Regions from separate parts of the Lysinibacillus sp. FSL K6-0232 genome, predicted to be linked through region 1. Evidence: riboswitches for the same ligand, from Rfam matches in the RefSeq annotation. Region 1 holds a riboswitch; each other region holds the start of a gene.
What was found. Region 1 has a riboswitch for cobalamin ahead of MHB42_RS09395 (ABC transporter substrate-binding protein). Riboswitches for the same ligand answer to the same signal wherever they lie in the genome.
Positions count from the first base shown of each region.

Region 2: another riboswitch for cobalamin. It lies ahead of MHB42_RS12710 (DUF4430 domain-containing protein); the one in region 1 lies ahead of MHB42_RS09395 (ABC transporter substrate-binding protein).
Region 3: another riboswitch for cobalamin. It lies ahead of cobT (nicotinate-nucleotide--dimethylbenzimidazole phosphoribosyltransferase); the one in region 1 lies ahead of MHB42_RS09395 (ABC transporter substrate-binding protein).

Region 1 is NZ_JBBOYW010000001.1:1,921,735-1,929,352, reverse strand. Features, by position in the region: gene MHB42_RS09405 (S9 family peptidase) at 1-241, opposite strand, end outside; gene MHB42_RS09400 (precorrin-3B methylase) at 289-966, opposite strand; gene MHB42_RS09395 (ABC transporter substrate-binding protein) at 985-1,968, opposite strand; cobalamin riboswitch at 2,097-2,285, opposite strand; gene MHB42_RS09390 (IS1182 family transposase) at 2,610-4,064, opposite strand; gene MHB42_RS09385 (translation factor GTPase family protein) at 4,270-6,252, shown strand; gene MHB42_RS09380 (hypothetical protein) at 6,545-7,255, opposite strand.
Region 2 is NZ_JBBOYW010000001.1:2,603,755-2,611,372, forward strand. Features, by position in the region: gene MHB42_RS12705 (S-layer homology domain-containing protein) at 1-3,603, opposite strand, end outside; gene MHB42_RS12710 (DUF4430 domain-containing protein) at 3,683-4,408, opposite strand; cobalamin riboswitch at 4,584-4,784, opposite strand; gene spoIIP (stage II sporulation protein P) at 5,057-5,899, opposite strand; gene gpr (GPR endopeptidase) at 5,998-7,014, opposite strand; gene rpsT (30S ribosomal protein S20) at 7,178-7,426, shown strand; gene holA (DNA polymerase III subunit delta) at 7,526-7,618, opposite strand, start outside.
Region 3 is NZ_JBBOYW010000001.1:1,187,127-1,194,744, reverse strand. Features, by position in the region: gene MHB42_RS05565 (trimeric intracellular cation channel family protein) at 1-350, shown strand, start outside; gene cobT (nicotinate-nucleotide--dimethylbenzimidazole phosphoribosyltransferase) at 397-1,461, opposite strand; cobalamin riboswitch at 1,545-1,721, opposite strand; gene MHB42_RS05555 (rhodanese-like domain-containing protein) at 1,828-2,130, opposite strand; gene hfq (RNA chaperone Hfq) at 2,229-2,456, opposite strand; gene miaA (tRNA (adenosine(37)-N6)-dimethylallyltransferase MiaA) at 2,536-3,438, opposite strand; gene MHB42_RS05540 (alpha/beta fold hydrolase) at 3,425-4,342, opposite strand; gene MHB42_RS05535 (glycerol-3-phosphate dehydrogenase/oxidase) at 4,346-5,992, opposite strand; gene MHB42_RS05530 (hypothetical protein) at 6,247-6,465, opposite strand; gene mutL (DNA mismatch repair endonuclease MutL) at 6,672-7,618, opposite strand, start outside.

The sequences.
Region 1 (7,618 bases):
CAATATGACTGCCATCTGGTGACCATGCTGGAGCGCTTGTTTTCGCCTCGCCAAATGTCCATTGCTGTGGCTGTTTAGCTTGTAAATTAAGATAATATAAATGAGATATATAGTCGTTGCTCTTTTCATCCATCACTGTTTCTATATAGATAACCTCTGTACCATCAGGCGATAGCTGTGGAGCAGATACCGATTTTAAGTGATATAGGTCTTGTGGTTGAATGCCTTGTTTTGCTGTCATCTTTTTGCCCCTTTATCATAAGTATTCACTTATAATATTTCGACAGGCTAATTATTATTCCTGCTTAGGCTCTGCCAAAAATCGTCCGACTTTGTTCGGCGGTAAAATTTATAAAAGGGCTCATTTGGGCGTGCATGCTTCTGATAAAGCTGAATAATCTGCTGTAAAAACGCTTCAATCCTTGTCACTGCTACCCTTTTGGCAAATAATGTGCCTGCCTGTGCCTTTGCGCCCATTGGCACTGCGCCTAAATAGACATCAAAGCTTTCCTGCTGGTAAACAAGTCCAATATCATCATAGACCGCATTATAGCAGGCAGATGCACAGCCGTTGATATTGACACGCACTCTTGCAGGCACTGTCATGCCCTCCAATGTATGATAGAGCTGCTCTGTAATTGGCGCTGCCTCCATTTTGTCGCCATCGCAAAAATCACAGGCCTTCATCGCTACAATTGCTCCCGCAGGCATACTATACAGCCCTGCCTGCTGTAACGTATGAATCGCTTCCTCTACATCGCTTGTTGGAATGGCTAATAATAGGCTATAGGATGTCGAATACTTAATCGCACCCTGCTCCCCAACAACCTCTGCAATCGTTTGAAATTGTGCAGGTGTATAATGCTTATTAATAATACCTGGGCTAATAACTAAACGTGTAAAGTCACCTTGACGGTTCAATGTTTCAAAGGTTTGGTCAGGTATATTTTTCTGAAATGCATTCATTTGTCTGGCGGCTCCTTCTTAAAAATTATCAGGGTAGAAGCCCTTTGCTAAAATTTCAATCGCCTCTGCTGCACGTACCCCCTCAGATGCTGCTGATAGTGGTAGGATAACGAAACGATCATTTTGAACAGCCTCCATTTCCTTTAATGCTGGATCATTTTTTAAGAAGTCTATTTTTTGTTGGGCTGTTGTTTCACCATAATCAATAACAACAACCACCTCCGGATTTCGGTCTACTGCATCCTCCTTCGATACAGTTGTCCAGCCTGATTCCACATCGCCAAAAACATTTTGACCGCCAGCAATGGTTACAAGCTCATTCATAAAGTTTTGACCAGCCGTGAACACATCCTTTTCACCACTATCAAATACTAAAACACGTAAATTTTCGCCCTCCTGCGGTAATTTCGCACGAACAGCATCTACATCCTTCGTCATTTGCTCAATCAATGCCTCTCCGCGCTCCTCCACACGGAAAATCTTCGCCACATTGCGAATATCTGTGAAAATATCCTCCAATGTTGGCTTTGTCATATTCGAAGATGTATGTAAATACGTATGAATGCCTAGCTCCTCCAGCTCCTCAGGTGTGCCAACTCCCTTTTCGCCAAAGGCACTTTTCCAGCCGCCATATAAAAAGTCTGCCTCTGCATCAATGACCTGCTCCTTTGTTGGATATTGGTCTGATAGAACAGGCACTTTCTCGTATGCCTCCTGCAATGGCTCATAAATTTTATCATCTAAGTAAGCCGTACCTACCATAGCATCCTCTAAGCCTAGCGCTAGCATAATTTCTGTCACATGCTGATTTAAGCTAATCGCTTTTGTTGGTGCTTCCTTATAGGTTTGCGTTGTATCATTATTGTCAATCGTTACTTCCGTTGCCGCTGCTTCTGCTGGCTCTGTTTGTTCTTCCTGCTCTGCTGACTCCGTATTACATGCTGCTAACATCGCTACAAGGGCAATGACTAACACAAGCCAACTACTTTTCCATTTTGTCATGTTCCTGTTCTCCTTTGCTATAAAAATGGCAAGAAGGCATAAAAAAACCCCTCTTGTCACCAAGAGAGTAGCATAGTGAAAAAATGGTTCGTCAACCTTTATCACTATCCCCATCCTCGTGGTTCGTAGTTCATCCATCCATATTGGCAGGTATCCTGGCTTAGGTTCATCATCTATACGCCTTCCCATAGCTCAATGCTACAGTGGCATATTGTATAGACTCCCCATTTACAGTTGCGGGACAGCATCGGAATTGCACCGATTTCCCTTTTAAGCAAATAACAAATGCTATTTGCACCAATATGTTTTATGATTATTCATACTATTGATAGACTAGCAGAAGAATATTTTTATGGCAATGCATAAATAAATAATCATACTTATCTTAGCACTATTTCGACATAAGGGCAGAATATTATATGATAGTATTTGATTACAAAACGAAAAAAGCAATGGAAACGAGGATTTATCATGTATAAAACAATTGGCGTGCTTGCACATGTAGATGCAGGGAAAACTACCTTTTCTGAGCTAGGGCACTGAAAAACTTACATTTTTTACGATGAATTAGTTTTTCAAACAAAAATAAGGCACTTTCCATTCGTTTTTGAATGGAAGGTGCCTTATTTCTTTCTTTTTTCCTACTCTTTTTCACTCAGTAGTTTGAGTATCCGTTTCAGATTGACCGCAAAGATCGTCGTGGCTCCTTGAATTTCCATGCCAAATAAACCCGCCGATTTTGCTGTTTTAAAGCCGTGTGGGTTCTTTAATTCACTATTTTTCGCTTCGATTTTATAGCGTTTGCTGGCAAGTGCTTTGAATTCGGCTGTTTCCTGGAATGCTGCTTGTTCTTGATGTGTATCGGATTGAATCGTTACACTATACGTTTTACTTTTCGCCCCTTCCTTATAACAGCCCTCTCGCATCGGGCAAACTTTACATTTTTCAATATCAAAATGAAACGTTAAACTTTGATTCAGGGTTTTCCTGCCCGTACGTCTTTTGTGAGTTGCCATGTGCCCCGCTGGACAAACAAACATACCCGCATCCTTGTTATAATCAAATTCAATTTTCCGTTGTCCGCTGCCATTTGTGATTACTGGATTTAACTTTGAAATTAACTGAAACTGCTCCGATTTTGCATACACTAAATTCTCTTTCCAGGAATAGGCGGCATCACCAATCACCGTGTCAATTTCCATGCCGGCAGTTCTACTTTTCTCTACCAACTCTTGTAAATAGTGCCCATCACTTTTTTCACCCGTCGTCACAACCGCTGCTGTAATAATACGTTCATCACTCATCGCAATATGCGTTTTAAAACCAAAGAAAGAAGAATCTGCTGACTTATGGCCAACACGTGCATCCGGATCATTTGAATAGCTTAAATGATTCTCATAATCATCTATCACTTCTTTTAAAACATTTAATTTTTCTTTCACAGCCGGGATTTGTGCAACCTTTGATTGTGTTTCGACTGCTTCAACTACTTGACGACAGTAATCTAATTCTTCTGTGACTTCATTTGACGCAGGCTTCTCAGGGAATTTTCCGACCATGTTTTCGTCTAGTTGATACACGGCTTTACGTACATTTTTGGATTTTTCCTGTAAAAATTCTTTGGGCGTTTTCTGGTTATATCGCGCTTTTGTATGGGTAGCGTCGACAATCACCATTTTACTAAGGAGTAGTCCTTTCTCTAAAGCAATTTCAACAGTTTTCTGAATCAGTAAATCTAATAAATTCATATCTTGAAGACGGAGTCGACGGAATTTTGTCAGGGAACTGGGGTCGATCACTTCCTCTTCTGGTGCCATATCTAAAAAATATTTAAAGGACATATCGAATTTTGAACGTTCGATAAGGTCGGCATCCGACAGGTCATGAATCGCTTTTAACAGTAAATATTTAAACATGCGAATCGGTGGAATCGCGTTACGGCCATTAACTAAACAGTATTTCGATTTTAGTTCGTCTAGAATAAATGAGAAATCCACAAGTTCATTGATTTGGCGAAGCATATTGTCCTTTGGAATAATTAAATCGTACAACGCCATGTACGGGCTTAAATTGAATGTTTCCTGTTTAGAAATCATGGTCGCACCACCTTTTATTAGTCCTTTAATTATACAGGAAATTTGTGAGATTATACGAGAGGAAAACCCTTCTAGTGATGAAAGTGGTCCCAGTTGATTGGAATGGAGGCGGCGACTTCTGCGGGAACAGCACGAGCGGAAGCACCCGGACTGAGCAAAGCGAGGGAGAAGGCTGGAGCCGTGCCCGCGAAACGCGTCCGCCGCAATGGAAATCAACGGCATCGAAGAAAAAGAGAGTACAGGAACGAATATTCGTTCCTGTACTCTCTCACTTGTGCCTGAGGGACTTTTTCAGTGCCCTCTTTCTGAGCAAGTGCTTTTTCATACAAATAGTATTCAAGCACGAGGGCGTGTCGATCATCAGGACACCTTTTTAGATAATCACGAGCTGGAGCGACAGCGCGGTATTACCATATTTGCTGAGCAAGGTCGCTTCACGCTAGGCGAGGATACATATACGCTCATTGATACACCAGGGCATGTCGATTTTTCCCCTGAAATGGAGCGTGCCATTCGTGTGATGGACTATGCCATTATTATTGTCAGCGCTGTGGAGGGCGTACAGGGACATACCGAAACCGTCTGGCAGCTTCTGCGCAAGTACCATGTGCCAACCTTCTTTTTTATCAATAAAATTGACCGTGAAGGCGCAGATGTAGCGGCAGTAATGGCACAGCTTCGTAAGGATTGCTCTGAGCATGTCCTCTTGGTGGATGAACCGCTGCAAGCCAATTATGTATCAAGCAGCATAATGGAGTGGCTTGCTGAGCGTGATGAGCAATTGCTGGATGCCTTTTTACAGGACACGCTGGATTGTGAGCAATGCCTTGTACAGCTACAGGCGATGATTCAAGACGAGTGTGCCTTTCCGTGCTTTATAGGCTCTGCCTTAAAGGATAGAGGCATTCAGGAATTATTGGCACAGCTTCCGCTATTAACGGCTACTCACTTTAAGCAGGATGCACCGTTTCAAGGAGAGGTTTTTAAAATTCGTCATGACGGGCATCAGCGTTTAACCTTTCTAAAAGCTTTACAGGGATCACTACATATTCGTGATGAATTGACAGTTGGAGAGGTTACCGAAAAAATTACGGAGATTCGTCTTTATAACGGCAGTCGCTTTGATACGGTTCAGCAGGTCGAGGCTGGCGAAATTTTCGCTGTCAAAGGGCTGAGTGCCGCTACAATTGGTGAGCAAATCGGCAGTACGGCATATACACAGCCTTATGAGCTTATGCCTACTTTACAGGCGAAGGTTCAGTATAAGGGCGATCAGCATATAAAGGAGGTACTAAAGATTTTTCGTCTGCTGGAAGCTGAGGAGCCATCTTTACGTGTTGTGTGGCAGGAAAAATTTCAAGAAATTCATGTCCATATTATGGGCATTATTCAGTTGGAGGTGCTTGTTGATGTATTGATAAGGCGCTTCTCGCTGGAGGTGTCCTTTGGCGCTCCGCAAATTTTATATATGGAAACCATTGCAAATACAGTAACAGGCTATGGGCATTTTGAGCCATTAAAGCATTATGCAGAGGTGCATGTATTGATGGAGCCCAATGCGCGTGGCACAGGCAATACCTTTAGCAATGCCTGCCATGCGGATGCTTTATCGGTAGGCAACCAGCGCCTTGTAGAAAAGCATTTATTTGAGCGTGACCATCACGGCTTATTAACGGGCTTTCCTGTTACAGATATTCATTTCACGCTGTTAACAGGTCGCGGGCACAATGAACATACATCTGGTGGCGATTTTCGCGAGGCAACCTTCCGGGCATTGCGTCAAGGGCTAGAGCAAGCACACAATATTTTGCTGGAGCCTTACTATCGCTTTAAAATGAAGGCTTCCAAGGATTTCATCGGTCGTATGATGACAGATATCCAACAAATGGCTGGTACATTTCATGACCCTATTTTAACAGAAACAGATGCTATTTTAACAGGACGTGCACCCGTTGCCACCTTGATGGGCTATAGCACTACTTTTGCTGCCTATACAAATGGCAAAGGAGCCTTGTCGCTTCAGTTTGATGGCTATGATGTTTGCCATAATGCAGAGGAAGTTATCGCTCAAATAGGCTACGATAAAAACGCTGACCCTGACTATACATCCTCAAGCATTTTTTGTGCCAAGGGCAAGGGCTATTCCGTGCCATGGGACCAAGCCCAAGCAGCCATGCATTGCCAGTAGTACAGGCGACTGTTCTGGATTCGCAAGTATTTTAGCTGTTGGCGCAGGTATTTGCTCTGATTTCGCGGGTATTCATCTGGTCGCGAGTATTTTAACTCCTTACACGGGTATTCGCTCCTGCTCTGCGGGTATTTGCTCTGATTTCGCGGATATTCATCTGGTCGCGAGTATTTTAACTCCTTACACGGGTATTCGCTCCTGCTCCGCGGGTATTTTATAGTCTTGCTCGGGTATTTCGCCTCTGCGCTCCCTAATAGGAAAACAAGCCCTCCGCTTTTTGGAGGGCTTGGGCTTATAGCGCTTGCTGTGCTGGCTTTGCTGGCAAATAAGCAGGCTTGACGACAACATAGTCATGCGTATTAGCAAAATCAATTAAGAGCTTGCCCGGATGACTTTTAATCATTTGTAGGTCTGCAATTAATTGCAACAGCTTGTTATGGCCGTTGCCACGAGGATGCCAATTAAAATGAACATCATTCAACGCTTGAACGGCTTGTAAAAATCCTCTATACTCCTGCTGCACAAATGCAACTAATTGATCGGTATAAGGAATTGTCGCTAAATCATGAATATAGGTTTCATAAAAGCGCATGACAATCGTGCATAATAAATCATTAACACGCGCGGCACTTAGCACTGGCTTTGGCTCCTGCGAAAGGCGCGCAAGATTCGGCTTGGCGCGCGTTGAATCAATGCGTGTCAGTAAATGGTACGGCTCTCCATTCACCTTATAAACAATTGGATTTGTTGGCATATACATCATAAAGCCGTTTGTCTTTGTTTTTAGCTGGTCTGCTAGCGCTGCCTTTGCAAAAAGATGTCCATCCACATCGCCATTCTGCAGCCATATAATTTCTTTATTATATAAAATTTGCTCAAAAAATCGGTCATTGCGAATAAGCTTTGTTGCTAATAATTGATCAATCAGCGACTCTACAGCCATTCGTGTTTTCACCTTTTTAGTTGTTTCTGTCCGTGGCTGCTTACAAATTTCTATATCCATATAATACTTTATCCCCTTTGCGTACATATTTGCAAAACAAAAAGGATTCCCTACATATCGAGGAAATCCTTTGCTTTATCGTCCTTGTTCACACAACGCCAAAAAATCCCGTTTAAAAATGAATAATCTCTCATTTTCTTTGGGCGTTTGACGTACTGTGACGAACAGAGCATTCTGTTTTGTCAACATGCCACCTCCTATTCTTCTTTAGAAAATGGAGCTAGGGAGGCAACAGATAGAATAATTTCTGATATTTGTCGAGAATTCGATGTTAATGAACAATGGTTGCGTACAGGCGAAATGTTCGTGGAAAGCGATGATAGCCTATTAGAACAACTTACTATCGAATACAAACTAATCGAC
Region 2 (7,618 bases), 680 kb from region 1:
ATTTGTACCAGTTGCTTGTAAACCAAGGGCACGGCTTACTAATGCTGCTAACTGTGCACGTGTAATTGGTTGAGTTGGGCCAAACGTGTCTGGTGTAACACCTTTAATAACAAGACGATTCGCTAAAAACTCAATTTCCTCTTTATTTGCTAAATGCGCGATATCTTTAAAGGTTACTGCATTCTCTATGATCACAAATGTACCACCTGCTTTTGTAAATAAAACAATTTCGCCATCCACAATTTTATGTGGAACAGGTTTATATTCGTCACCTACAAGCTGTAAAACAACGCTGTTTGGCTTTAGATCGTTGGCTGGTAGCGTTACTTTTAAATACTCCTTTCCTAAAGAAATGGGCTTTAAATTTCCTTGCTTTGTTTCAATACCAAATGTCACTGTAAATTGTTGTTGTCCTGTCTCTTTCGTTACAGCAGCAATGATGTTCTCGGATTCAGCAAGTTTAATTCCAGCAAATACAGAAGTAGCCACCTCTAATTTAAATTGGTTTTCCTTCTGAATCACAAGTTTTTGAATATTTTTATCCATGTATTCTTGAATATTTTGAGGTGTAAGCACGACTTTATTAGCGTTTTCTTCAATCGTAATTTCGACCACTGAGCTATCTTCCTTCTCTTTGTTACTTTCATTCTTAGATTCTTCTATACACTCTTCATCTGTACATGGCTTTTCTTCTAACTCCAGACAATTTTCTGTTGCTTCCTCAGCACATTGTTTTTTCTCTTCTTCAACAGCGAGTTTATCCTCTATTCCTTCCACATAGCCACCAATATCTTTTCCTAAATCAGTTGTGTATAGCCATTCAACAGCATCATTTGGAGAGAGTGTGTAATTGGCTGCTGAGTATGAAGGATATTTGCCATTGACCCGGTACATCCACCCACTTAAAGGACCACGATCGAATTCATAAAGCCCCGCAATACCATCTACATATATGCCATATTCTGTTTGACGATAGCTTAGGGCAACCCCGTTTTCTTCTGCTGCTCGTTGTAAAACATCAAAAGCAGTTTCACCAGCAAATAACTTAGTTGCTGTCGGTTTTAATGGAACTTCAGATGACGAAATTCGTATGGAAACCGTTGCATAACCAATTTCTTCAGAAGGAACAGATGGCTGATTGCCATTGTTATCAGGAGGGGAAGGCTCCTCGTCATCATCACCATCTCCGTCCTTATCCCCTGGAGTTGATGGTCGATCTTTCGTATCTGACATATCATAAAGCGCCGTTTGTCCACTTAGTAGACGGTTGTAGGCTGCTAATGTATAACCAACTTGCACGGTTCCCATGCCATCTGCTTTCGATTGGCTATGGATATGCTTAAAGCCACCATCACCAGCGCTAAATGTCATCATATTAGCAATAACTTTATTAAAGCGAGGGTCTTTGTTGGCATCAATGCCCAAGCTAGCAAGGGCGGTAACAACTTGAGCAGCACTTTCAGCAGCTTCAGAACTGCCTGCCGTCGATATATAGCCACCATTCGCTGTTTGGATAGCTGCCAATTTAGCTATTGCTCGATTCGTGACAGCTGCCACATCCGATCTGTTTTGATAGGGTGCTAATGCCTGAAGCACCATGCCTATCATATCTGGATCAGCTACACTTCCACTCCATGCAAATCCCCCGCTATTTTGAATTTCCTTAGATAAAATATGCTGAATTAATTTATCCCGCGTTGTTGTTGCAGTTGCAGGTAGTTCAAACCCCCATGTATCCAGTGCAATTAATGAATAAATGGTTGCGTTTATTCCTTGCCCTGTAATAAAGCTTAGATCTGCTAATCTATCGACTAAATTATAGCCAGCAACATCTGTCGGGTCTTTTCCAATTGCTGTAAGAGCTATAATAACGCGAGCCCAGTCTGTTGCTTGCTTATCTATTTCACCATTCGTGGCTTTTACATGGTTTACAATATTACGATAATATTGATCATAGTAAGTTGCATACTTCGCAGAATGATCACCGCGAGCCAATGTTATTATTGTCCATTCGTACCCATAACTAGGATTGTTTAAATTTTTTGTTAAATATTCTGCAACAGCGTTATATGTATCAACTGTTGGCGGCTGTAATTGTATAAGACGCTTTTGTAAAGCCTCTAGCTTAGCATAGTTTGTTACTAGGTCTTTATGAATCGCTAGTAATTGGTCATAGGCTTGTTGAGCTTCAAATATTTTTAGATAATCAGCCCAAATAAGTTCTTCTACAGAAGGAAGTGCATCAATTTTGGCAATAACTTGATTAATATCGCCCTCTGCATTAATTATTTTCTCCTTTTCAAGGAGGTCATTATAGTTTGATACTTTTGTATGCAGATTATTAGGATCTTTTATCTTCTTCAAGCCATCATATGCATCTTTTGCTGCTTTTAATTGATCTTTTACTAAGGGGCTATTAATATCAATAGCATCAATTAATAATTCAACATATTTAACTTCTTTATCAAAAAGTTCCTGTTTATTTGTTACATAATTAGTAAATGGCAATGTTATATTCAGCGATGGGGGCAGATTCGGGTCAGCATAGCGACTAATTATGTTACTATATTTTTTTCTTGCATACTCTAGTTGCTCTTTTATTACTGGATTGATTGTTAAATCTTCTATTTTAGGTAGTACATCGATAGCAAGAATGGCATATTTAACTTCTTTATATGCCAAAGTATGATCAAATGTTTCTATTCTTAGATCTGTTGGTTTCCAACGATCAGATTGACCAAGATCGAAAAGAGATAGGTACACCTTACGAATTTCATCTAGCTTAGCACTAAGTTCTTCATCTAAAGCTGTTATCTGATTAACAGGAGGAGTGTAGTTGGCTGGCTCTTCCATATATTTGATAAAATATTCAGTAGCTTTCTCTAGTAACACACTAGTTTTATAAGGTGTTTTGTTTAATATATTTCGATTTGATTGGCTTAGCGCTTTTTCTTTCTGTTTAATCGTAAGCAATTGCTGATAGATCGTTTCAGTTGGCTCTAATTCATCAGGCAGTGCGATAATTAAATCGATTATTTCCTTTACTGCCTCTGGAACAACGTGGGCTTTAATTGTTTTAGATATCGCACCTATCGTAACAGTAATTTCTGTATCTCCAATAGCAATGCCTGTTACGAGCCCGTCACCATCAACTGTCGCAATGTTGGGCTTGCTTGAAGACCATACAACTGTAGCACTATCATCTGTTGTTGTGTTAGTTACAGTAAATGGATATGTTTCTCCTTCTAATAATAATAAAGGCTCCTCTGTATTTAGCTGAATCTCACTAACTGAGAAGGGCGCAAATTCCATTGCATCATTTAGTGGTATAGGATGCTCTAGTTCGGCTTCATTCTCAGATTCTATAGGATTATCTAGTTCTGCCGAATTGTCTAGTTCTGTTTCATTATTAGATTCTATCGTATTATCTTGCTCTGGTGAATCATCAAGTTCAATATCGCTAATATCAGTAGTATCTTCTATAATTGGATCGAATATTTCTCCTTCAAAATGCTGTGCTTTTACAGCGATGGATGGAGAAAATAGCGACAATATTAAAATAAAGATAACTGCTATATGTAGCTGCTTTTTCCATATAGCCATGTAAAGTTCACTCCCTCTATCAAATAGTTAAATACTGACAAGATGGAAGAATTCACCTTATCAGTATTAATTTACCTAGCTATTGGACGTCCACTTCAAGTGGCTCGCTTGCTGAATTACCAAATAATGCGTTAGCAGAGGCTGTAATCGTAATAGTGCCTTCTTCCGCTTGACCTGCAAATGTAATAACAGCTTGTTGGCTTGTATTCACAGTAACAGACTGAGCTGTTAATGCTGTTGTACCCGTGTCAATTGTCCAATTTGCTAAATTCGAAGCAGTCCCCGTATTCAATAAATCACCAGTTAAATTTACCGTAACAGATGGATTTATATCATCTACAGCAACTGTGCTCGGCGTGTTTAGCTGAGCCCATGTAGTGTAATACACATGAACTTCATCATTCGGAGCTAATACGTAAGCACCTAAGCCAACTGTTGGGCTAATATCATTTACTGTATATACCCAGCCATCCCAGCCATTTAAGCTCCCTGCAGCCAGTCCATCAATTGATTCAAGGTATGGCCCATACACAGGATGAACAGTTACTACATAGGGTTTGTTATTGTCTTGTAGTACTTGTTCTAAAAGCTCTAGCGCCGTTGTCCCTGCTTCAACATCCTCAATTGTTTCTGGCACAATAGTTGTACCGTATAAACCATCAATAGATAATGTAACATCAAATGTTGTTGCTTGTTGTTCTTGGTTTACAGGCTGTAATACTGCGGCACTTGCTGTTGGTGATACAAGCGAAACTGCTAAAAGCAGGGCAAACGCTAATTGCCACCATTTCTTGAAAATCTTCATTTGCAAAACCTCCTATTTTATTATTTCGTGAATGTTCTTGCTATTAACTCGAAAAAGAAAAAGATGCTTCTCCCAAAAAGGGGGGAAGCATCTAATGGAAAACAGAAAAAAGGCGTAAAATACAGTTTGCCTGTCCGTCTATTTGCCGTAAGTTCTCCTAGCTTCCGAAGAGAGTTAATACGATGAAATAAAGGCAGGTCTCCTGGCTTGTGTATCCTAAAATCAGCACCTTCCCATCTACTGGAGGCATTTTTCCTCGTTCGACAGTGGTATTACGCTGTAGTCATCTACACTTACAGTTGCGGAAACAGCTTCGGTTTTGCACCGAATTCCCTATTAAGCTCTATAAAAGAGCACCTTTATTCTGCAATTGCTATTCACTTATTAGAAAGTATAGCACAAATTCCTTATTTTCAAAATATTATAATAAAAAAGAAAAAATGTTGGAAAAGTTTACTTATATTTCACCCTTTTGTAGCGATTCTATTCATTAGTGACAGTATAATAATCTTTTTGATTAGTAGAAACGTACATAGTTGTTTTTTTAATACACCTATAAAAAATGGCTTACACTAAGTAATTAACCGAAAAAAGCCAGTGGCGCAGTTAACAGCGCGGCACTGACTTAATATTCCCTTTACTATATAGTTATTTTTTTGTATCATTAACAAATGCTTTGGCGATTGCCTTTCCTAAAACAGCAATTGTACGATTGACCTCTTCCTCTGTGTTACCAATGCCACCGATTTCTACAATCATCATTTGCTTCGCTAAATCTTGATTGTAGCGGCCATCAACGCCATCACCACTTTTGGAAATAACGCCTTTTGATATTTTTGGCACAATGGCATTTAATGTGGATGATAGGCTTTCAGCATAGGCAGTATTCCAGCGGAAATTTGCATGCTCTGCACCAACAACGATTGCAATTTTCGCGTAGTTTTCACCATTATACCCAACTGTTGTAAGATCATGTTTTAATGAATCACGATGTAAATCTAGTATTAAATCATAGCTATTTGTTTCTAAATGCTTACTTAAATGTGGTCGCATCACATTATAGGATTCATGATAGCCCTTGCCTGCTTGCTTTAACTCTTTCATCACATCTACATTTAATACGTCCGTTTTCAAGCCATTGACATTAAAATGATTCACAATCTTATCCTGCATGCTTAAAATATTAATTGTTTCATGAGAGGTCGCTATCTTACCACTTGCAGCTTTCACGATTGGCTCATATGCTTCATGTGAATGCGTAAACAACACTAACACTTTAAAGGGATCAGCATCTGCTTCAGGCTCTTTTGTTTGTTCAAGCGCATTTTGTTCAGCTAAATTGGTAGCGGCAAACACGACTTGTTTATCTTCTGGTTGTTTCGTCGGAGTCGATGCTTGCTTGTTGAACGGAAGTTGCCCAGCAATGACAGGTAATACGAAAAAGAACAATAATATACCAAATGACCATTGTAGTTTTTTTAGCAAAGTCACACCCTCCTCCCCTTATCGTATGGAGGGGGTGTGGCGTTTAGAACGAAAAAATTTTTCTTGTTTTTCGCATAAATTATAGTAGCTTTAGACGATTGTTGTTATAAATCGCTTGCCCAATTCATTAGCATAGAAGCGACTAATTTTGCATAGCGATCAACCCAATAATCTGCTTCTTTTGGCGTTACCATTAGCTGCATACGTGTGCCTGCAAAGGTTTCTTCAAACAGTTGCTGACGTTCTTCTCTTGACCATGTTGCCCATTCTCCAAAAATAGGCTGTACTAAGGACATGTCCACCTCCTGCTGAATATCTGGCTGCCAAGAGGATAAGGATAGCTTTGAAGAGGGTTTATTGCGCTCAGCTACACGAGCAGCTATTGAGCGCAGCATTGTTTCTACAGCATCCGCAATTAAAACAGGTGCATCTACCACTGTTGGGATACCAATGGCTGTCACAGGAATACCAAGCATCTCATAGGAAATTTCTTGTCGTTGATTACCTACCCCTGAGCCTGGATGGATGCCTGTATCGGTTAATTGAATTGTTTTACATAATCGATCACTTGCTCTTGTAGCAAGTGCATCCACTACAATAATTAGCTTTGGTTGTAAACGTTCGGCAATAGCCGCGACAAACTCCCCTGTTTCATAGCCTGTTTGCCCTGTTACTCCCGGCGCATACATAACAAATTTATCGTCAATGACATCTAAGCTATGCAGATGGTCAATCAAATAGGGACCTATTGCATCGGGTGTGATGGTACGATTTCCTAAACCAACGATTAAAATTTTATCGTCTTCTTGCCAAGCAAGTGCATCATGCATTTTTTTGAAATTCACAAGCAATTCCTGCTCAAGTTGTGCAAAGCCATCTTGATCTTCTAATGTCAGTGTCGGGACAGAAAGTGTAATATATTGACCTTCTTTTTTGCCAATTTGCTGTTCACCTTCCGCATCCACCAGCACATCTGTAACTTTAACACGACCAGCATTCCGATCTTCTATTTGAATGCCACTCGATTGTTTAAGCTTATCTTTTTGCTCTTTCGTCTGATGGACAACGACCTCTTCTGATTCATCAATTAAATCTGTTCGTTGCCAGTTTACATTTTTCATACAGCTCACCTCAAGCTGTAGTTTGTTCAAACTGTCAAGTAAATATTCTTTGCATTTATCTATTGCAATTTGGTCAGGCGTTTGTTAAAATGATTTTTGTTGTATTGACACAAGAAATCAATGAGAAGTTATCATCTCGTACCTAATTTAGGAGGTGAAATAGATGCCAAACATTAAATCTGCCATTAAACGCGTAAAAGTGAACGAAAAAGCTAACATTGCTAATTCTCAAGCTAAGTCTGCAATGCGTACTACAGTGAAAAAAGCTGAAAATGCTATTGCTACTGACGCTGAAAACAAACAAGAACTTTTACAAGCAGCTTACAAATCTTTAGATAAAGCAGCTTCAAAAGGACTTATCCACAAAAATGCGGCGGCTCGTAAAAAGTCTCGCCTTGCTAAAAAAGCATAATCATGTAAAAGACCAACTACTTGAAAAAAGTAGCTGGTCTTTTTTATCTTGGTTCAGTAAATTCATTTTGGATCGAAAGCGAAGCGTCAGCGTAATTAATTAAAGCTGACGCAATAAAAAAAGTTCTAAATAGCGCTCACGATTACCACCTGTCGATTTAAGCTGTAAATCAACCTCAGCCAATTGATACAA
Region 3 (7,618 bases), 730 kb from region 1:
GGCATCGCTGGGGTAATTTCACAGATGCCATTGGTTTATCCGCATTTGCAATTCAGGGTGCGCTCTATGCGGTCAAACTCGATATGCCCATCAGTGCCGTTATTGTCGCTGCTGTTTTAACAGGCTCAGGTGGAGGCATTGTGCGCGATTTATTAGCACGACGAAAGCCTTTAGTGCTTCGTGATGAAGTCTATGGCGTATGGGCTGCACTTGCAGGTCTAATTATTGGGCTTGAAATGTTTACAGGAGATATTTTTCTCTATATTTTATTTGCTATCATTACAGCATTACGTATTCTTTCTTATATGTTGAAATGGCGTTTACCCTTACGTAAATTAAACAGAGCATAATTTTCCTATTAGCTATCCGTCACTAATAAAAAACCAAACAATGCTATCACACATTGTTTGGTTTTTCTAATTTCATCGTTTCCTCTAATGTCGCCATATTTTTCATCATTGAGCAAGCCGCATCCAAAATCGGGAAGGCTAAGGCTGCGCCAGAGCCTTCTCCTAAGCGCATATTCATATGTAGCATCGGCTCAATGCCAAGCAATTCAGCAGCCATTTTAGCACCCGGCTCCTCTGAGGCATGAGAAGGAATCATATAATCCTTTACTTTCGGCTCAAGCTTATAGGCAATAAGTGCAGCAATAGTCGAAATAAAACCATCAATTACAACAGGCTTACGATGTGCAGCAGCAGCAAGTATAACACCAGCCATCGCTCCTATCTCTAGCCCTCCAACTTTAGCCAGTACATCAATTATATCTTTAGGATTTGGTTGATTAATCGCAATGGCTTTTTTAATAACAGCTACTTTATGTGCAATGCCCCCTTGACCAACACCTGCACCAAACCCTGTAACATCAATAGGATCACAGCCCGTCAAAACAGCTAATATAGCAGCGCTTGGTGTTGTATTACCAATCCCCATTTCCCCTGTTCCAAGTACAGTAGCTCCCTGTGCTATTTCCTCCATTGCCACATGAATCCCGACTTCAATAGATTGAATCGCTTCCTCTCTGGACATAGCAGAACCTCTTGCCATATTAGCAGTGCCATATTTAATTTTCTGCATTATAACACCAGCATCAGGCGGAATATCCCCTTTAACACCAACATCTACTGTGACAACCTTTGTATTCGTTATACGGGCAATCGCACAAACACCTGTACCACCCTTCGGAAAATTTAATGTTTGAAGGAGCGTAACATCTTGTGGATTGGATGTAACACCCTCCTCACAAACACCATGATCTGCCGCACAAACAATCATGACCTTTTGTTCAAGGCTTGGCACTAACTGTTCTGTTATTCCAGCAAGCTGTACAGCAATGGACTCCAGTTTCCCTAAACTTCCCGGAGGCTTACATAGTGTATCGATTCGCATTTTTGCTTGCTCCATCATCTCCTTCTGAACACCCTGAATGTTATGAATTGTACTTTGTAATAATTGCATCATTATTTCTCCCTTCATTTAAACAAAAAAGTCTGTAGTTTATTGTCATGACAAATAAACTACAGACTTTTCCATCATCTATATCTTCCCAAAGCAAGCAGGCAGGTCTTCTGGCTCAAGTTCAACATTTCATAACACCTTCCCAGCTATTCACCAGTGGTATTCGCTATGAAACTCCCTTATACAGTGGCGGGTCCGCTAAAGCTTTTCACTTTATTCCCTATTCTCCCGTAATGGGCACCTAATGCTTTTATATAATTGAAACTTCTATTTCTACCTTCTATCCATCAGTTCGGTCACTCTATCCGTCACTTTTTGGATTCTATCCGCCATTTTGGCTGTTCTATCCGTTTTCTTTGAAAGAGGTTATTTAAACTCCAACTCACCATCATATGCAAGCATGCCGCCTTCAAGGTTTGTTACATCGAATCCATGTGCCTCTAAGTAAGCGCAGGCATTGGCAGAGCGTCCTCCTGCCTTACAAACAATAATATATGGCTTTGTGACATCTAATTCTTCTAGGCGCTCAGGGATTGTAGCAAGAGCAATATGCTGTGCGCCAGGGATCATGCCGTGTGCAACCTCATCGTCTTCACGTACATCAATAATATATAAATCTTCATTTGCATCCAATAGTTCTAATAATTGTGTTGTTTCCATTGATTTCATTATTATAGCCTCCAAAATAGCAATTTCCTCTATCATTATAGCTTGAAGTCTAAAAAACAGCTAGTGCGAAGAACGCATTAGCTGTTTTATAACCTTTATCATTCAGTTTCTAACAACTCTACGTGCTTGGCTGGAACGAATGTAGAAATAGCGTGCTTGTAGATAAGATGTTGCTTATGTTCAACATCCATTAATAAAACGGTAAAATTATCATAGGATTTCACTGTTCCCTTTAGCTGAAATCCATTTAACAAAAAGACAGTGACAAAAATACTGTTTTTACGTAATTGATTTAAAAACGCATCTTGCAAATTAATTGATTTCATCCAATAGCCTCCCTACCAACTTTCTACCTCTTCATTCCTATAGTAGCATGTTCTACCAATTTATCAATGAGTAATTTATCTATAATTGCTCATCGGCTGTTAAAAAATAAACGTCCATTTTATTACGAAAATAAGTTAGCTGCCTTTTCGCATAGCGGCGTGAATTTTGTTTTAAGCTATCAATCGCTTCCTCTAATGAGCATTTGCCATCTAAGTAATCATATAATTCCTTGTAGCCAATTGCTTGAATGGACTGCACACCTCGAATATTCTGCTGCCATAGACCTTTTACTTCGTCTAAAAGCCCTTGCTCCATCATGATATCGACACGACGGTTAATACGGTCATATAGCACTTCACGGGACATATTTTGCCCTAGCCCAATAATAACATGCTTATACAGCGGTACTTGTCCACGATTTTGGGCTTCAGCCGCTTTTGATACACCACTTAACTCCAGCATTTCCAATGCGCGAATCACACGGCGTGTATTATTAGGATGAATGGTTGCGGCTGTTTTAGGGTCTAGCTTTTGTAGCTTATGATGCATTGCCTCTGGGCCGAGTGCTGCTAGCTCATCATAGTAAGCTTTACGTGTCGCTTCATCTACTCGTTCTTCAGTAAATTGGAAATCATAAAGTACGGCTTGGATGTATAAGCCTGAGCCACCAACTATGATGGGAAGCTTCTGTCTGGCTTGAATTTCTGCAATTTTGTCCCGTACTAGCCTTTGGTAATCTGCCACAGAAAAAGCTTCCGTTGGCTCTAAAAAGCTAAGTAAATGATGGGGAATTCCCTCCATCTCCTGCTCTGTAATTTTAGCTGTACCAATATCTAGCCCCTTATAAATTTGCATGGAATCACCGTTAATAATTTCTCCATTATATTTTTTGGCTAATTCAATGCTTAACGCTGTTTTACCAGAGGCAGTGGGACCAACGATGGCTACCACTTCAGCCTGCTCTATACTACTTTGTATCATATTTTTCTAACCACCGTAATAAAACTTGAAAAACTGCTTGTTGATTATCTTCATTTAAAATTTCATGACGTTTATCCTCAAATAAATAAACCGTTACATCCTGTACACCTGCTGCTGCGAATTGCTCAGCAACTGTGTAAACACCTAAGCCCTGTTCACCAACAGGGTCCTTGCTGCCGCTTATCAAAAGAATCGGCAAATCCTTCCTCACTTTAGCGATTTCCTTTTTGCGATTCAATGTTGTAAAGCCTGTTGTTAAATCAACGAAAAATTGATTTGTTGGAATAAAGCCACAATACGGATCATCAATATATTTTTGAACCTCTTGCTGGACAGAAGTTAGCCAGTCGTAAGCCGTTTTGGGATTTGGGAATTGCTTATTAAAGCTGCCAAAGCTGAGCTGATTTAATAGCTGACTCTCTGTTTCTTTACCAAGTCCTTTTGCTAATGCCCTAGCAAGAAGATTTCCTACCGCATGTAATGCTGTAACATTGCCTGTTCCACATAAAATCACTCTATCCACATTATTGCTATATAGTTGAATATAGCGTCTTGTAATAAATGAACCCATACTATGACCAAAAAGTATTAATGGCACATCAGCAAACTGCTTGTGTAGCTGTGTAATAATCTCATGAGCATCTTTCACAACACGCTCAAAGCCATGATGTTCAGCGAAAAAGCCTAAAGTGCCATTATAGGCAGCCGTTTCGCCATGTCCACGATGATCATGCATTGTTACAGCATAGCCTGCTGCATTCAGTGTTTGTGCAAATGAAAGGTAACGACCACTATGCTCTGCCATACCATGTAAAATATGAATATGACCAATGCATGGTGCCTTTGGCTGTAATGTGCGAGTGAAAATAAAATGCTGATCTGACATTTGAATATAGCGTGTCATTTGTTACTCTCCCTCTTTCGCAAAATATGTCGCATCCATAATCGCTTGATCAAGCTGTGTGATATAGGCATTTTTTTGTGCCTCTGTATAATTTAAACGCTGCTGCATCACTTGTACAACCTGCTGCTTATAGAGCTTAACGGCTTCAATATCAAAGTATAATAAACCTGTACGACGAATAAAGAAGTCACTTGGTGTGTAGACCATTTCTGCTTCAATGCCATACAGTAACATTGCATGTAAGGCAAGGGGCATTGTGCTACCGTGTTCATGCAAATATTTGACACGGTCAAATAACGCATCGACATTTGTACCATACTTTTGGACAAGCTGCTTTGCTTCATCATAGTTTAAGCCGTATTGTACACCTTCTCGCGCTTTATAGGCGATATAGTCAGGGAAATTAATCGCATTGATGCCCTTTGCACCAGAAAGTGAGAGCTCACGTGTTAGACAGGGGCCTGCATGCTTATAGCGACGAAGCTTCACAATTTTATCCACAATGGTTTCTGCCATTTGACGATAGCCTGTTAGTTTACCACCTGCAATCGTCATTAACCCACTTGGTGCTATCCAAATTTCATCCTTTCTGGAGATTTCAGAGGGATCCTTGCCTTTTTCATAGATAAGCGGACGTACTCCTGCCCATGTCGATTCAATTGTATCCTTGGTAATCGTAGCCGTTGGAAATACTTTTTTCGCTGCCTCTATTAAATAATCGACATCTTTCTTTGTTGCAACAGGATGTATTGGGTCACCCTCAAAAACTGTATCTGTTGTGCCAATATAGGCTTTTCCATCACGTGGAATCGCAAAAGCCATTCGCCCATCCACAATATCAAAATAAACAGCCTGCTTCAGCGGAAAATATTTTTGGCTTACAACAATATGAACGCCCTTTGTTAAACGTAGTTGCTTATTATCCGTGACTTTATCCTTTTGTCGTATTACATCCACCCAAGGACCTGCTGCATTGACAATTTGTGCGGCATGAACATCAAAGATTCTGCCTGTTACATGATCCTTTACCTTAATGCCAACGAGCTTTTTCCTGTCATAAATAAACGCTGTCATCTCAGCATAATTAACGCAAAGTGCTCCATGCTCTGCGGCTTTTTTTAATACTTCGATGGTAAGTCGTGCATCATCTGTACGATACTCTACATAATAGCCACCACCAACAAGTCCATCTGGGTTTAGTAAAGGCTCTAATGCAAGCGTTTCCTCTGCGCTTAGCATTGTTCGACGCTCCTGCTTTTTTACACCCGCCAAACGGTCATACACCTTTAATGCTAGCGATGTTGTGAGCGGACTAAGGGAGCCCTTTTTATATAAGGGCAAGAGCATTTTTTCAGGTGTTGTAACATGAACGGCATTATCATAAACAATTTCACGCTCACGTCCTACTTCCGCTACTACGCCAACATCGAATTGCTTTAAATAACGTAAACCCCCGTGAATCAGCTTTGTTGAACGACTCGATGTACCTGCTGAAAAATCTTGCATATCAATTAAGGCAACAGATAGCCCCCTTGATGCAGCATCTAGTGCAATGCCTGCTCCTGTAATACCTCCACCAATAACGAGTACATCAAAACTATAGTGCTCTAAATAGAGTAAAATTTTAGGACGCTGCTCAAATGAAAACATACTTTTCTCCCCCAATAGCTATAATTTAAAAATTGTTGTCGCCTCTACAGCCTTTATACAGTGCTGTAGCTTAGTTTTCCTTCATTTGTGGCTGATAGATTTTCCTACTTGTCCAAAGTGCAGATAGTTCATCTTGATTTTGCCAAAAACCTGTGGCAAGCCCTGCTAAATAGGCTGCTCCTAGTGCTGTAGATTCATTCAGCTTTACCTGTAAAATATTACTTCCGTATGTTCCACTTTTTTCGAATACATTTCTAAATTCTTAGCAGTACGAAGCCATTGGATAGCTGAAACACATTGCCCTCTAATGTATAGGTAACGTTGTCAGATTGAACTACCTGTTGCTCTGTATTTAATAGTATAAAGCAGCCAATGCCATACGTGTTTTTGCCATGTCCTTTGTAAAGCAAGCTTGCCCAAAAGAGCTGCTTGCTGATCACCAGCAATGCCTGCAATCGGAATTTTTTTGCCAAAGAAAATATTTGGTGCTATTGCTGTGTAAATTTCTTACCTCAGGCAGCATTGACATGAGAATATTTAATAGCTAACAAGGCTCCTGATTCCATTGCAATTCGTCAATATGATAGAGCATTGTACGCGCTGCAACGGAGTAATCAGTAATATAAGCCTATCCCTTTGATAATCACCAAACAATAAATCTTCATTTTCATCCCTTGCACTACATCACTCGCTTAAACATTTTTTCTACTTCATAGGTTGTAAAATGAATAAGCACTGGACGTCCATGTGGGCATGTAAATGGATTTTCTGCCTTGCGTAAATCTCGCAGCAATGCCTCCATTTGCTCCTTTGTTAAATAATGATTAGCTTTAATGGATTTTTTACAGCTCATCATAATAGCAGCGTCCTCACGTAATTTTTTAACATCTGCTTTTTTCGTTGTCAGCACTTGCTCAATTAAATCCTCGATAATTTCCTGTTCCTCACCTTTAGGAAACCAGCTTGGATGCTCCCGTATGACAAAGGAGGATTGTCCAAATTCCTCTAAAAACACCCCTACAGTTTCTAGCTCATGCTTATTTTCCCGTAAAATAAGCGCTTCATCGGCTGTATAGTGGAAGGTAAGCGGCAGCAATAATGCCTGACGCTCCTGTGGATTGACCTGACCAACCTTTTCACGGAAAAACTCATATTTAATGCGCTCCTGTGCGGCATGCTGATCAATTAAATAAAAGCCATCCTCCATTTGTGCAACAATATAGGTGCCATGAATTTGTCCAACAACCTCAAGCGCTGGAAATGGTTCCTTAGCGGGCGGCTGTGCTACGTCTAGCACCTCTTCAGCCGCTGCCGCCTCCTGCTGTGGCATTGGTTGCCAGCTATCCTCCATCATCGTAGCAATAGGCTCCGGCTCTACGCTATTATCAAGCTCAGACTCCTTGACGGTTTGAACATTGTATAGCTTTTCTACAATGGTGTTCATTTTTTCAACATCCATTTTAGGTGCTGGCTTCCATATATTTAATTGCTCCGTAGCAGGCTTTTGGACTTTTTCCTTTTTCTCCATTTGTGGCACACGCATGACTGAACGGAGCGCCTCTCGTACTGTTTCCCCAATCAATGTTAAAAGCTCAGGTTCTTTACTTAAACGGATTTGATGTTTGG